DNA from 2 places in the Paenibacillus aurantiacus genome. Region 1 is predicted to be linked to the other one. Evidence: predicted binding sites of a transcription regulator. Region 1 holds the regulator's gene; the other holds the start of a gene.
The links. Region 1 encodes LexA, which represses DNA repair genes until DNA is damaged. Its sites were predicted from a motif close to CGAACATATGTTCG; they were not measured.
Positions count from the first base shown of each region.

Region 1 (7,651 bases):
CAGCAACTCCGATAAGTCTCCATTAGGCAATGATGGTAATAAAGCGGTTGGTACAGTTAATGGCTCGGTTATTACTAAAAATCAGCTGTATAGTGCGATGGCTGAAGCTGGTGGAGCGCAAATATTGGACAACCTGATCCAAGAAGAGCTGGTTAAGCAGGAAGCGAAGAAACAAGGCATCGTAATCAGCGATAAAGATGTGGATGTGGAAATTGCTCAAATCAAGAAGCAGTTCCCTTCCGAATCGGATTTTCAAAATGCGCTGCAGCAAGCGAACATGACGCTCGAAAACTTGAAGAAGCAAATACCGATGCAGCTTCGTATTCGCAAGCTTGTTGAGCCTCGAGCGAAAGTGACGGATTCAGAAGTAAAGCAATATTTTGAAGCCAATAGAGCTAGCTTCGATCAGCCTGAAGAGGTGAAAGCATCGCATATTCTGGTCGCAACGGAAGCGGAAGCCGATGAAATTATGAAGCAGCTGAAAGCAGGCGCTGATTTTGCGAAGCTGGCGAAAGAAAAATCGACCGACCCAGGCAGTAAGAATGCGGGCGGAGATCTGGGGTTCTTCGGCAGGGGAGCAATGGTTCCTGAGTTCGAAGAAGCTGCGTTCTCGCTAAAGGTTGGAGAGTTAGGCGGCCCGGTTAAGACGGATTACGGATATCATATTATCAAACTAACGGACCATAAAGATGCGAAGGCAGCGACGCTGGAAGAGAAGAAAGCTGAAATTCAGAAACAGCTCACTAGCCAGAAAGTTGTCGAGCTTTCGTCTACTTTGCTGGCTGAACTAAAGTCTAAGGCGCAAATAACGAAATCGCTTAAATAAAATAGGTATGGAACCCTTGAAGGACTTACTTCAAGGGTTTTTCTTTTTGTGTTACACGATAAAAGGCAAAAAAAGAAGCACGCCGAAGGCGGCTTCCGGTTAGCTGGACGTTAGCCAGCTTCTCAAGGAAAGGGCGAAGCTCAGGATTTGCCGTGATCAACAAAAATGGAGATGACGACCAGTACGGCGCTGATACCGTTTGCAAGATCGTTGATCGTATCATCCGGAATTTGGATGCCGGCACTGTCCAACAGCAGTTTGGCGGCGCCTAGGATGCCGAGAATCAAGCCAGGTTGTTTCAGTTTCGTCAACAATTTCATCACCTCGCTCCAGTGGAGATGATCTATTCTATGAATCCACCATACGACTGGATTGGACGATTGATAGAAGGCAAGAGCCTCTACGACAATCTGAAGATGAAATTGGGATCGGCGTCCAATTGCTCGTCGAGCTTCGCGCATACGTTAAACCAGCAATACTAAGAAAGCGGGGAGTATGTGTGGCGAAGACGACGAAGCTGCGGGACTTTAAAGTAACGGGGCGTATACTGGCGCATACCGCGCAAGCAATGCTGCCGTTCTACCGCAAAGTGTCGCAAAGTAAGGCGTATGCTCGTAGTTGGTCAGATGCTGTCGTGAACGGAAATTTGGAGGTTATGGAGAAGCTGTTGCGGCAGACTGTTACCGAGCCGATAACCGGACTATCCACCAACGGTATCGGCTATTTCGTGGATTTCAAATTCGCAGCTCCGATCAAGCAATATACGAACGGTACGACAATTCCGCCCGGCACGGTCCAGTTCCGCTTCTCGCCGGTTATTCACAGGAGAATCGCCCGAGAGGTTATTCCGTTCTATGAACGGCTGGCCGGATGTTCGTCTTACGCCGCTCAAATCGCCAAGGCCGTGCGTGAGCACAATACGATGAAGCTGCGGGCGCTTATTCGCCCGTATATCCAGACGAATGCGCTTCGTTCAATTCGGATCGATTTCTCCGGTATACGGCTTGCGTTCCGGTATGCGGATAGCCGATATACGTATGTGAACGTCTTATTCCGAGAGATTGTTGACTAATTGCGGTTCTATAATGAGAAGCCATGATACGAATTACAACAAAAAAGGCAGACCTACGAACGCTGCGCGTCATAAGGTCTGCCTAATTATTAATGAATATCACGGAAAAGTCCAATTACCTTGCCCAAGATCGTCACATTGCGGAGCCGGATCGGTTCCATCGTCGAGTTCTCGGGTTGAAGCCGGATATGGTCGCGTTCCTTATAGAACGTCTTCACGGTTGCTTCGTCGTCTTCGGTCATCGCAACGACGATCTCGCCATTGTTCGCCGTCTGCTGTTGGCGGACGATAACATAATCGCCATCGTGGATACCTGCTTCGATCATACTCTCGCCCATGACGTTCAGGATGAACACGTTGTCGTCACCGACGCGGTCAGCAGGCAGCGGGAAGTAGTCTTCGATATTCTCGGTCGCTGTAATCGGCAGACCGGCTGTAACTTTACCGACTACCGGTACTTTGGCGATCGCGAGCGGGAATGGGATGCTCTCCATGTCTGAGTCCAAAATTTCAATGGCACGAGGCTTCGTCGGGTCGCGGCGGATCAAGCCCTTCTTCTCTAGCCGGTCCAGATGGCCGTGAACCGTCGAGCTGGAGGCTAGTCCGACCGCTTCGCCGATTTCGCGGACAGAAGGCGGGTAGCCTTTCTCCCGAACCTCGGTCTTGATGAATTCGAGTATCGCCTGCTGGCGGTTGGATAGTTTCGACAAACGTGATCACTCCATAAGTTCATTTGTGTCAAATTATAACACAGAACCGGAGTTCGTACAAACATAAGTTCGAGAAACACAGGTTCGCATTTCGGTGCGAACAAATGTTCCAAAAACCGTTGACACCAAACGAATGTTCGTGTTAATCTGATTTCACAAGAACAGAACAAACGTTTGGGGGAATCGATAATGGTAAACACGGTCTCTGCATATACATATAAGGAACGGATGCATAACACGGTAAGACGCAGCACAACGAAGAAACGCGGTGTTAAAGTGAGAACTGGGCACATCGCGAAATTTATGACGGTTGCTCTATTCTTCGTCATTGTTTTCGCTGGATTTATGATTATGAGAGGCAACGCGAGTACGGTAGTTCCGGAAGCGCCGACGGCAAATGAACAAGTAATCGTAGTAGGGACGGGCGACACGCTCTGGGCAATCGCAAGCGAGTTGAAGGGAAGCGGCGAAGATGTTCGCGAAGTTATCTATTCGATCAAGCAGCGCAACGGGCTGCGGGAGAGCGCGCTGCATGCGGGACAGAGCTTAATCATTCCGGCGGACCATTAGGGTTCGCCGTTTTTTGTTGTTACCTTGACAATCGTGGAACAAAAGTGTCAAAGTAAAGAGTGGAATGTTGACTAGCAAGAGCGTAACGGAAAGAGAGGCGTATCACATTGGAGAAAATCATCGCACGCATAAACGAGCTGTCGCGCAAGCATAAAACCGTCGGTTTGACGGCAGAAGAGACGGCTGAACGCGCCGAGCTGCGCAAGCAATATTTGGATAATTTCAAGCGGAACTTCCGCGGACAGCTGGATAATATCAAGTTTGTTGAGGACGAAGAGGACAACATCAAACATTAAGACAGCAAGACCTCGACTGACGCACCCATTGCGAGGAGGACGGTCGAAATGGAATATCGTTTATTAGGAAGAAGCGGACTTGCGGTGTCGGAGCTATGCTTAGGGACGATGACGTTCGGCAACACGACAAGCGAGCAAGACTCCGTCGAGATGATCCATCGCTTTTTTGACAAAGGCGGCAATTTCCTGGATACCGCGGACGTATATGTGGCAGGCCGATCAGAAGAAATCGTCGGCAAAGCGATACGGGGCCGTCGCTCGGAAGTCGTGCTAGCCACGAAAGTCCGGATGCAGACCGCGGAGCATCCGAACGGGGTAGGGATCTCCCGCAAACATATCATGGATGGCGTGGATGCCAGCCTGAAGCGTCTGCAGACCGACTATATCGATCTGTATCAAGTGCATGTTTGGGACCATGCGACGCCCATCGAAGAGACGCTTCGCACGTTGGACGATCTCGTGACGTCGGGCAAAGTCCGTTACATCGGGTGCTCGAACTTCTTCGCATGGCAGCTCATGAAATCGCTGGCGGTGAGCGATATGAACCGGTACGTGCGTTTCATCTCGATACAGCCGCAGTACAGCTTGGTCAGCCGGGAGATGGACCGCGAGATGATATCGCTCTGCCTGGAGGAGAACGTCGGCATTATTCCTTGGGCGCCGCTGGGCGGAGGTTTCTTGACGGGAAGATACAACCGCGAGGAGCCCGCATCCGGCAGGCTGACGTCGAAAGTCGGAGAGAGCTCTTGGGCGCTTCGCAATTCGGACAAGAACTTCGCGATTTTGGACGAAGTCGCGACAGCGGCAGCTGAGCTCAAGAGAACCCCGGCCCAAATATCGCTCGCTTGGCTGCTTCGGCGCAAGGGCATCACCTCTCCCATTTTCGGCGCGAGCACGCTGGAGCAATTCGAAGATAACATCGGCGCCGTCGGCTGGAAGCTGCCTCAGGAGTGGTACGACCGCTTGGACGAAGCGAGCAGGCTGCCCTCGGAATACCCGAACCGTTTCATCGAGAAATTCGCTCGTCCGATTTAGTCGCATGAAGATCGTTCAACATTGCGCATGAAACGCTTCGAGGCGATTGCCGTAATAGGCGAGGGGGCTTTGCGTCGCGGCACAGCCCTTCGTTATCTACCAACTCATTAGGAGGCTCCCGATTTGTCATCACGATCCTGGGAACGCAAAGTTCGCAAGAACCAGACACAATTGAACAAGCAGCGCAAGAAAAACGGCCAAACTCCGATCAATCTCCAGAAGTCGGAGGAGAAGGTGGATACGTTCAAAGGACGCAGCTATATGATGCCTGCATTCCTCCTGCTTTTCATTGCCATGTACGTCATTACGACGTTCACGTCGGACTATTACAAAGAGGCAGGCACGATGTATTGGGTGACGATCGGCTTGTACGTGCTGATGGCCGTCATTTTCATCTTGCGCCGTCCTTACATGTCGGTTGGCAAGGATTACGTTCGCACGCGCCGGTTCGGCGGAGACCGCAATCTTTACACCGTCGGCATTAAAGCGATCAACGTGCAGAAAGGTTCGGTCGTCATCGAGCAGCAGAAAGGCGCCAACTGGGTATTCAGCCGCATGATCAACCGTTTTCCAACGGATGAGATGGCGGAACGTCTTCGTACGTTCGCGACCGTCCATAACATACCGTTCAACGAGAAAAAATAGACTGGAGTGCAGATGAAGCATGTCGAAGAAAGCCGTACTGTTTGACTTGGATGATACGTTATTGTGGGACGAGCGCAGCGTGCAAGAAGCGTTCGATGCGACCTGTGAAGCAGGCGCAGCCCAGTCGGGCCTGAACGCCAAGGAACTGGAGGCCGCCGTTCGCGAAGCGGCACGGGAGCTGTACGCCTCGTACGAGACGTTCCCGTTCACGAAAATGATCGGCATCAATCCATTCGAAGGCTTGTGGGCGAACTTCCTCGCCGGTGAGCAGGAAGAATTCCGCAAGCTGCAGCAGCTCGCGCCGCTGTACCGTCGCGAGTCATGGACGCGCGGGCTGAAGGCGCTTGGCGTCGACAATCCGGAATTAGGCGCCGAACTGGCGGAGCGGTTCCCGGCGGAACGCCGCAAACGGCCTTACGTCTATGAAGAGACGTTTCGACTGCTTGATCAGCTGAAGGGCAAATATAAGCTGCTGCTGCTCACGAACGGCTCGCCCGATCTGCAGCAGGAGAAACTCGACGGCGTGCCGGAGCTTGCGCCATACTTCGACCATATTATCATTTCGGGCACGTTCGGCGAAGGCAAACCAGCCGCTTCGATCTTCAAGCATGCGCTGGAGCGGCTGGGCATCGAACCAGAGGATGGCATTATGGTTGGCGACAAACTGACAACCGATATTCTCGGCGCCAACACGATTGGCATGACTTCCGTTTGGATCAACCGTCACGGCGCGGTCCGTACGGACGAAATCATTCCATCCCACGAAATCAAGCATCTTGAAGAATTGCTTCCGCTGTTGGCGTAGGCGGGGTACGCTCGATACCTTTTTTAATAAGGCAAATCACAAACAACCCCCGTTCTCGAAGGAGAGCGGGGGTTGTCGTCTTGGTATGGATTATTTCTGGAATGAAGGGTCTGCGTAAGGGTGCGCGATCCAGCCTTCCGTCTCGATGAAGAGGCGAACGGCAACGATTTGGCGGTTCTCCATCAGTGTGAAGAAGTGCGCTTTGTGCTCGGGTACCGAGATGACGTCGCCGGCTTCGAGCTCGACGTCGAAGTAACCGACATCGTCCGTGCCCTTAATGATGAAAATACCTTTACCGGCTGTAATTGCACGAACTTCGTCTTCCGTATGCGTGTGGACCGATTCGAATTTCTTCAGCAGTTCGTCTAGGTTAGGCGTTGCGTCCGAGAGGGAGATGAGATCCCACGTACGGTAGCCGCGGCGGCTGGCCAAATCGCGAATGTCCTCGTCGTACACGGAGAGGATTTGCGCTTTCTCGTCGTCGGTCAGAACGAACTTCTCGCGAAGCTCTTCCGGCAGTTTGTCGGTATTCCAGTGTTCGTACAGAACCTCTTGATTCTCAAGAAATGCGCGGACGTTCTCCTCGCCTTGAATGCGTTCGTCGGTATTGCGGATACGAATTTCAGCCATTCCCAATCCCTCGTTTCGTTGGACTTTATTTCCGATAAGAATAATTATAGTATAAAACGCAACCCCTGTCGACATAAGAACCTTTTCACCCGATGTCGATTCTGGTAGACTAAGGGTTAATGATTTTGGGGTTCCATAGTTGAAGGCGGGAAGGAAGAAGTTCACCGATGACGAAACCGACCATTCAAGAGATGATGGGCCGTCGCATCTTGATACTTGACGGTGCAATGGGCACGATGATACAACAGCGCGATCTAGGCGCGGCGGATTTCGGCGGCGAAGAGCTGGAAGGCTGCAATGAGATGCTTGTGCTGACGCGTCCGGATGTCATTCAGGACATCCATGAAGCGTACTTGGAAGCAGGCGCGGATATCCTCGAAACGAATACGTTCGGAGCGGCAAGCGTCGTGCTGGCCGAATACGATATACCGGAGAAGGCTAGAGAAATCAACTTGGCCGCGGCTGCTATAGCGCGTAAAGCGGCGGACAAGTTCTCGACTGCCGACCATCCGCGATACGTGGCAGGCGCCATGGGGCCGACGACCAAGACGTTGTCCGTGACGGGCGGCGTCACGTTCGACGAGCTGGTCGAGAGTTACTGGGAACAAGCCGTGGCGCTTATCGACGGCGGCGTGGATGCGCTCCTGCTGGAGACGTCGCAGGATACGCTGAACGTCAAGGCTGGCAGTATCGGCATCCGCCGCGCGTTCGAGACGACGGGCGTCACGCTGCCGATTATGATTTCCGGCACGATCGAGCCGATGGGTACGACGCTGGCCGGTCAGACGATCGAAGCGTTCTATATTTCGCTCGAGCATTTGAACCCGATCTCCATGGGGCTCAACTGCGCGACTGGTCCGGAATTCATGCGTGACCATATTCGCTCCTTGTCGGAGATCGCGCGCACGGCGATCAGTTGTTACCCGAACGCGGGTCTGCCGGACGAGAACGGACATTATCACGAATCTCCGGCTTCGCTCGCACGCAAAATCGCGGATTTCGCGGAACAAGGCTGGCTGAATATCGCGGGCGGCTGCTGCGGCACGACGCCGGATCATATCC
Region 1 is NZ_JBHMDO010000048.1:59,378-67,028, reverse strand. Features, by position in the region: gene ACFFSY_RS31360 (peptidylprolyl isomerase) at 1-826, shown strand, start outside; gene ACFFSY_RS31355 (hypothetical protein) at 967-1,137, opposite strand; gene ACFFSY_RS31350 (hypothetical protein) at 1,177-1,308, shown strand; gene ACFFSY_RS31345 (hypothetical protein) at 1,326-1,898, shown strand; gene lexA (transcriptional repressor LexA) at 1,988-2,608, opposite strand; gene ACFFSY_RS31335 (LysM peptidoglycan-binding domain-containing protein) at 2,960-3,178, shown strand; gene ACFFSY_RS31330 (DUF896 domain-containing protein) at 3,286-3,474, shown strand; gene ACFFSY_RS31325 (aldo/keto reductase) at 3,523-4,509, shown strand; gene ACFFSY_RS31320 (hypothetical protein) at 4,633-5,154, shown strand; gene ACFFSY_RS31315 (HAD family hydrolase) at 5,174-5,959, shown strand; gene mtnD (acireductone dioxygenase) at 6,050-6,589, opposite strand; gene metH (methionine synthase) at 6,757-7,651, shown strand, end outside.

Region 2 (7,651 bases), on a different contig from region 1:
AGGAAGGACTGCTCGACGAGCAGTTCCTTCGCGAGCGGACGAATGGCTTCGACGCGCTGCAGGCGCATTTGGCCGCGCTCGATCTGGAAGAGATTGCGGGGCTGACCGGCGTCTCCGCGGCGGATATTCGCAAGGCGGCGCTCGCGTTCGGCCAGGCGCCGACGGGCATGGTGTTCACGGCCCGCGGCGTCGAGCAGCAGACGGACGGCTACATGGCGGTGCGCGCCTTCCTGAACCTGGTGCTCATGAATGGCAAAATCGGCAAGCCCGGCTCCGGCTACGGCGCCGTGACGGGTCAAGGCAACGGACAGGGCGGTCGCGAGCACGGCCAAAAGGCGGATCAGCTGCCGGGCTACCGGCTAATCGAGAACCCGGCAGATCGCGCCTACATCGCCGATGTATGGGATATCGAACCGGAGGATCTGCCGGGCAAGGGCGTCTCCGCCTATGAAATGATGGAGAAGGTACACGCGCAGGAAATCCGCGCGCTCATCATCATGGGCTCCAACCCGATCGTATCCAACCCGAATGCGAATCTCGTGGAAGAGGGGCTGCGCAAGCTTGATTTTCTGGTCGTGGCCGACATGTTCCTCTCCGAGACGGCGCGACTGGCCGATCTCGTCCTGCCGTGCACGTCGTATCTGGAGAACGACGGGACGCTGACGAATCTCGAAGGGCGCGTGCTGCTCCGGGAAGCGAAGCGCCCGCCGATCGGCGAGTCACGGCACGATTGGCGGATCATGGGCGATATCGCCGAGAAGCTGGGCCGGGGGCAGTACTTCCGCTTCGAATCGGCGGAGGATATATTCGAGGAGCTGCGGGTGGCGAGCCGCGGCGGGATCGCCGACTACTATGGGATTACGTACGACCGGCTGCGGCGCGAAGAAGGCGTCTACTGGCCGTGTCCGTCGACGGGCTCGGCGGGCGAGGGCCGCTTGTTCGCGGAGCGATTCGCCCATGAGGACGGCCGGGCGCAGCTCATTCCGGTCGAGAACCATCGGCTGCCGGAGTCGGCCGACGATGCGTATCCGTTATATTTGACGACCGGCCGGGTGCTGACCCAGTACTTGACGGGCGTGCAGACGCGGCGCAGCCACACCCTGGCGGCGCGGGACTTCGAGTCGTTCGTCCAGCTGCATCCGAAGGCGGCCCGCACATATGGCATCGCCGACGGCGAGTTGGTACGCGTCACGTCGCGGCGGGGCAGCATCGTCGTGCGAGGCCGGATTACGACCGACATTCGGCCGGATTCCGTGTTCGTGCCGATGCATTGGGGCGATACGCAGAACGTCAACAAGCTGACGCTGCCGGAGCTCGACCCGACGTGCCGGATGCCGGGCTTCAAAGCCTGTGCGGTGCGCATCGAGCCTTATATAAGCGAGTCGGCTGTCGGCGATTATTAGAAGCGAGCCGGCAAGGGCTCGCGGTCGAGTTTGAAGCTCGGGAATCTGGTGATTCCCGGGCTTTTTGATTTGCTTAGGGCGAGCTTGGGGACGGGGTGCGGGTACCTCTACGACTGGGCCGCGCCGACGATAGCGACTTGAGTGACTTGAGTATCGCTATTGCGTCTCTACCGTCTCTACGGGCAGGCCACGCTGGGGACGATAGATTCGGCGGCGATCGCTGTAGTTCTAACATAACCTTCACGGCATCGGCATGCGCACAAACTTCAGCAAACGGCGGGGGTGGAATAATTTAACTTGGTACGCCTGCGGCGGGCGGACTACAATGGGGTATTATGCGTTAGAGAGAAGGGACGGATAGGAAGCAATGAGTCACACTGAAGTCGTACAGGAGAGACCGGCCGCCAAAGAGAGACTGCCGATCTCGATCTATTCCCTGACTGTCGGCGCATTCGCGATCGGCATGACGGAGTTCGTCATCATGGGCATTCTGCCGGATGTGGCAACCGCGCTGGACGTCAGCATCTCGCGGGCAGGGCAGCTCATCACCGGCTATGCGCTGGGCGTCGCGTTCGGCGCGCCGATACTCGCGATGCTGACGCACCGGCTGCCGCAGAAGGCGCTATTGCTGCTGTTGATGGCCATCTTCGTGCTTGGCAACCTGATCGCGGTTGTCGCCCCGAACTATGCGGTCGTTATGGCCGCGCGCCTTGTGACGGCGCTGGCTCACGGGACGTTCTTCGGCGTCGGTTCGGTCATCGCGGCAAGTCTAGTGCGTCCGGAGAAAAAGGCGGGCGCGGTGTCGATCATGATGGCGGGGCTTGCGATCGCGAACATTATCGGCGTTCCGCTCGGCACGTTCATCGGCCAGCATCTCGGCTGGCGGGCGTCGTTCGGCTCGGTGGCGATCATGGGCGTCATTTCGCTGATCGGCATTATGATTTTCATCCCGCGCGTGGAGAATAAGTCCGACGTAAGCCTGGGCCAGCAGGTACGGGCGCTGCTCCAGCCGAAGCTGCTGCTCGTGCTGCTTATCGGGGCGCTCGGGTGCAGCAGCCTGTTCGCGGTGTTCACGTACATTACGCCGATTCTGACCGAGATTACCGGCATCTCGGAGAGAGCCGTCTCGTGGGTGCTCGTGCTGTTCGGGGTCGGCGTGACGGTCGGCAACATCGTCGGCGGCAAATTGGCGGATTGGAAGCTGATGCCGTCCCTCCTCGTGAACTTCGCGGTGCTTGCCGGCGTTCTGGCGCTGTTCGCCGTAACCGACAAGGTGCCTGCCGCGGCCATCGTCACCGTGTTCGTCTGGGGCGTCGCGGCGTTCGGCATCCTGCCGGGGCTGCAGCTGCGCATCATGAACCTGGCCAAGGAAGCGCCCGAGCTTGCCGCGACGTCGACGCACTCCGCGCTCAACCTCGGCAACGCGAGCGGCGCCTTCATCGGCGGCGCGGTCATTACGCATTGGGGGCTGGCGAAGCTCCCGCTCGTGGGCGGGGGGCTGACGGCGGCGGGACTGGTGATGCTGGTGGCGAGCTATGTGTATGATCGGCGGAAATCGGCATAACGGAGCAGGAGAGAAGAGAGAAGAGAGAAGAGGAAGCAGCCCGGAAGGGCTGCTTTTGTCATATGCGGCAGGCGTTCGATGAAAATAAAGTATTAGACTGAAGTCGTTGAATTACCGCGGATTCTTCGCGCGGATTGTCCGGCCGTCGACGGTGACCTGAACCGGGCGCGCCGAACGTCGCAGGAGTGCCCGACGGGGAGGATTTCGAACCTGCTACAGATCAATCGTGGCGGCTGCGCGGGGACCGCGCGTGTCGATCGGCCGAGTGCCGGGGCCGACCGGCGAGCGTCAGTCGTTCTGCCGGCGGCGCTTGGCGGGGAGAGTATGTCGGCGGCTGCAAATCCCGACAACTGCGGGGGACCGCGAGAGTCGCCCGGCCGCAAGCGGCGAGATGGCCGTCGCGCCAGCCGTTCCGCCGGCAAGCTGGCACGGGGATCGCTCCGGTCGAACCGCAGCCACGGAGATCTGTCTGCGCTATAGAATAAGAGCGTACCGGCCATCTTAGCCAGTACGCTCTTCGATATTACTGCCGATTATACTTTTTCACAGGGACAGTCATGATCATTCTAGTGGATCTAAATGACAGAATGTAATGAAGTCAGGTAGAGCGTTCAAGTCATAATTATGAACTGCACGAACAATCTTTTCGATTATAGACTGCTCAAATTCCTTTGACTCCGTTGGGGCTAAAGCTCGGATTTGCTTTCGGATAAGAGGATAGTATGCTTCTATAATACTCTGCATAGCAGGACGATCGCCGTATTGTGCTCGTTGGACGTTTTCAAAGAGTTCATCGTTTGTCATCTTTTTTTATCATTCTCCCCCGTCAAAGCAATCTTAAATTCTTGCATGGTGTTTGTAAGGGAATCTATTTTTTTCTCGAATCGAAGCAGCAAATATCCGGTTACCACAATCGGGAAACCGAAGTTGCCAATCGCAGTGGTTACCAAAGGTACTAATTGGGATTGATCCATGTCCAGTCACCTCCTTGCCCTTAATGGGAGCTGATGACAATGAGGAAAACATTGGCGAATTTTTTGCAGGGCCGATTTTCTTGTTTTGGAAACGGCTTGCTGCGTGACATGAAGCAGTAGTGCGATTTCGCTATCCCTTGAAAGCGCTGAGTAAGCGAGAGTAATTACAACTTTTTGTTTTGAAGTAAGGAGAGAGAATCCTTCGTACAGCCATTCATTGTTTATCTGTTCTTGGAATACATCCGGATTGGTGGTAACCTGCGGTAAATCATCACCGCTGTAAACAGCAGTAAGCAACTCTCCAATTTCCGCCTCTTCCTCATCCGATATTTGTTTATTGAAAATTACTAATTCCCTTTCCTCAGAGCGTTTGTTTTTCCTGACGAAATCTATTCTCCCGTTGGTTATGAGTGAATTGAGGTATTTCGTGAATCGGATAGCGAAGAAATACCTCTTAAATGCAAGGTTGAGTTTTTCAAGATTCTCTGGAGTGGATTCGTTAATGTATTTCCGGACGGAATTTGCATTTCCAGGGTGGGTGCAAAATCCTCGTAGAACAGGGTGCCGAAGTGCTACCTCTACATCAAATATAGGGCGAGCAGTAAAGTTATCTTGTCTCATAAGTAGCAGTTCCTTTCTTAATAGATCGAATGAATAAGTCTTACCTAATACAGTGTTCCAACTATCGAAAAAAACAACCATAATAGGAACATATGTTCCTATATATTATAAAATATACACTTCCTTTATGGAAGGTTTAGTAAATATAAAAATTGGTTATCAATGTCTGATGAAACAAAATAGGAACAATTTTCGTTAAATGACTAAACGGGAAATTGCCCCGCCGCGAAATAGACATCAATGATGGTATTAGCCTATCGGAGTCCAAAAAGAAAACCCAAGGAGTTGTACGCTGATGAAAAAAAATCTATTTATTATGGTCTTCGTTGTCGCCTTAATCTTTGCTGCCGGATGTAGTAAAGCGGATCAGAATGAAGAAACGTACAAAGTAAACGGAGATATTGATACTGTAGAGAAGTCAGGGGGCGTTGTGGAAGGCATTAAGTCGGAATACATCATTAAATTAACGGACATCCAGCCTGAAGATCAGTCTAACAAAAGTGAAATGTCGAGCGGAACGTTCTCAGTCACTAAAAATACTTCTATCTATAAACAGTCAGGTGATAAAAAGGAAAAGGCAGACATTACTGCGATTGAAAAAGGGAAGAGTGCCGAGATTACTTGGCGATTTGCAAACGATCATCTGACAGAAGCAATTGAGATTAATATAAAATAGAGAAAAAGCCAGCGCATCTGCAGCTGGCTTTTTCTCTATTTTAGGTGGTTGCAATGAGTCGAACCATGTTCCAAACATAACGGTCTGGATCAGACCCTCGATCTTTGATAGTGGTATTATTCGCATAGACTTGCATCTGCGCCGAACCAGAACCATCCAAGTGAATTGCGTTGAAGCAGCCAAGGTCTTTGAAGAGCTTACGCAAGTCATAAAGCGTTGCATTGGCTGTAGAGATTGCCAGATAAGCGACCCATTTTCCGTTTTCTACGGCGAGGCCGATACCCGAACGGCGAGGGTCTTGGATAAGGCCGCCACCGACATCGGGAACAGTCGACCATTGTTCTGGATCAAACACTTGTGTTTTCCAATCGGAATCACTTGTGATACCGAGTGCGAAATCGCCACCGCCAATCATTAAGCGATAATCCAAGTTTTGCCCCATTTGGCTTTTCAAATTCGCAATGTTTGTGCATCGTGTGATCCCTGCTTTTGTAGTGTTTGCAGCAGCGTCGAAATAGGTGAACAATGTACCCCTGGACTTATTACCATAGGCATTAGCGTCATTGAAAGTCGTGTCCCCTTTGTTCCAGCCAATTGCAAGTCCCTCAGTCGGAGCACTGCTATAGCCGTTAGGGGAGTTGAAAACCCCGCCATTAATGCCGTAGAAGGTTGTGTTGCAGACCGGCTTTTTGATGATTTCATTTTTTAGGTTACTTACGTGTGTTTTAATAACACGAAATGTAGAGCCGGAAGCGGATTGCTCGAAGTACGAATAGTTAGTAGCCATGTTTTTATACATCCTTTCGAATTTGAGGTTTGTGGTTAAGAAGACAATCGGGATACCACCGTGCCAAATGTATCCCTCATTAGGCACCATGGGAATGTCTCTTGTATCAAGCGAATCTTCGAGATGACTCTATCTTGTGTCACTCTGGATTGCCTGATGATATATACAGTGTCGCGAGTGTACGAATTAACAACCAGGAAGAATAAAAATATAAACACAATATCCCGCCGGCAATATTATCGGTTGATTCGTTCTTTTCGCCGTGTTTTTGCCGATAGGAGGAAATCTAAAGGCAGGATAACCATATTTGCTCATGACCGGTGGCTATTTTCCATGGTATGGTAGGGATGAGGTGAACCATGATGCGCAAATGGCGCTGGACGATTAGTCTGCTGCTTGCGGTTGGCATATTGTTGTCGGGGTGCTCGGAGCAAGCGGAGACAATCAAGCTGGACGATCCGGCCTATATGTTCGGCGATCAGCCGGGCAAGACCGTTAATATGTTGATCGAAGGCACGTATAATGCGAAGGAGAACGCCTTTAAGGGTACGATGCAGATCGGGGACAGGACGCTTCAAACGATTCTTTTTACGCCCGGAGCAGGACTTATCTATTATGAAGGAACCAAGCGGACGTATATTGGGCAGATTTTCTACGATGAAGCAACGTCGGATTACGCCATTGAAATTACGGATGCCGCATTCTATGAGTGGTTAACCGGCGTGAAAAGGGAAGGGCGGCCGAAGCTCATCATCAGTTCGCCAGCGATTAACGGGGAAGACGCGCGGGCAGTATATGAGCGGGTAAAGCGGCTGGGGTATTTCAAGTGAACGATAGCATAACAAAAGCGGAAGGGCATCGAGCCCTTCCGCTTTTTGCGTTTATACGCCGCCTTCATGAAACGCAATCCGCTCCGGATGCGTGTACACATTCATCGACCCGCCCCGAATGAAGCCGACGCATGTTACGCCGAGATCCTGCCCCAGTTCGAGCGCAAGGTCGGTCGGCGCGGACTTCGAGAGGAGGACGCCGACGCCGAGCTTCGCCGCCTTCAGTACGACCTCCGAGGAGAGGCGGCCGCTGAAGGCGACGATGAGGTCGCGCGTGTTCAGCTTGCCGAGGAGGCTGTATCCGAGCAGCTTGTCGAGCGCATTGTGCCGCCCGATGTCCGACCGGACGGCAAGCAAGGCGTCCGGCGTGCAGAGCGCGGCGTTATGCAAGCCGCCCGTCGCTTGGAAGTCGGCGGAGCTCTCCTGCAGCTGCCGCATGAGCGATAGGCACTGCGGCGGTGTCAGCCGGATGCGGGACGTGGACGTGCGTGCCGTCGCCCGATCGCTCGCCAGGTAGAACTGGCGGCTCTTGCCGCAGCAGGAGCCGATGACGCGCTTGGACGTATCGGCTAACGCCGAATCGGGCAGCTCGCCCGTTAGCTCCGCATAGATGAACCCGCGGTCCTCGTCGATATCGAGCCGACGAACGTCGGCGGCAGCCCGGATGACCCCCTCCGAGGCGAGGAAGCCGTATGCCATCTCCTCCAGATCGGCGGGGGTGCAGACGATCGTCGCGAATTCCCGCCCGTTCACCCGGAAGGTGAACGGCGTCTCGGCCGCGATCGCATCCTCATAT
Region 2 is NZ_JBHMDO010000015.1:313,746-321,396, reverse strand. Features, by position in the region: gene nasC (assimilatory nitrate reductase catalytic subunit NasC) at 1-1,403, shown strand, start outside; gene ACFFSY_RS08315 (MFS transporter) at 1,771-2,967, shown strand; gene ACFFSY_RS08310 (hypothetical protein) at 3,218-3,472, shown strand; gene ACFFSY_RS08305 (helix-turn-helix domain-containing protein) at 3,529-3,771, opposite strand; gene ACFFSY_RS08300 (YvrJ family protein) at 3,768-3,941, opposite strand; gene ACFFSY_RS08295 (sigma-70 RNA polymerase sigma factor region 4 domain-containing protein) at 3,948-4,562, opposite strand; gene ACFFSY_RS08290 (hypothetical protein) at 4,858-5,238, shown strand; gene ACFFSY_RS08285 (phosphodiester glycosidase family protein) at 5,279-6,025, opposite strand; gene ACFFSY_RS08280 (hypothetical protein) at 6,385-6,855, shown strand; gene fdhD (formate dehydrogenase accessory sulfurtransferase FdhD) at 6,907-7,651, opposite strand, start outside.
Region 2: the regulator LexA is predicted to act here: its motif matches at 4,648-4,661, upstream of ACFFSY_RS08295 (sigma-70 RNA polymerase sigma factor region 4 domain-containing protein).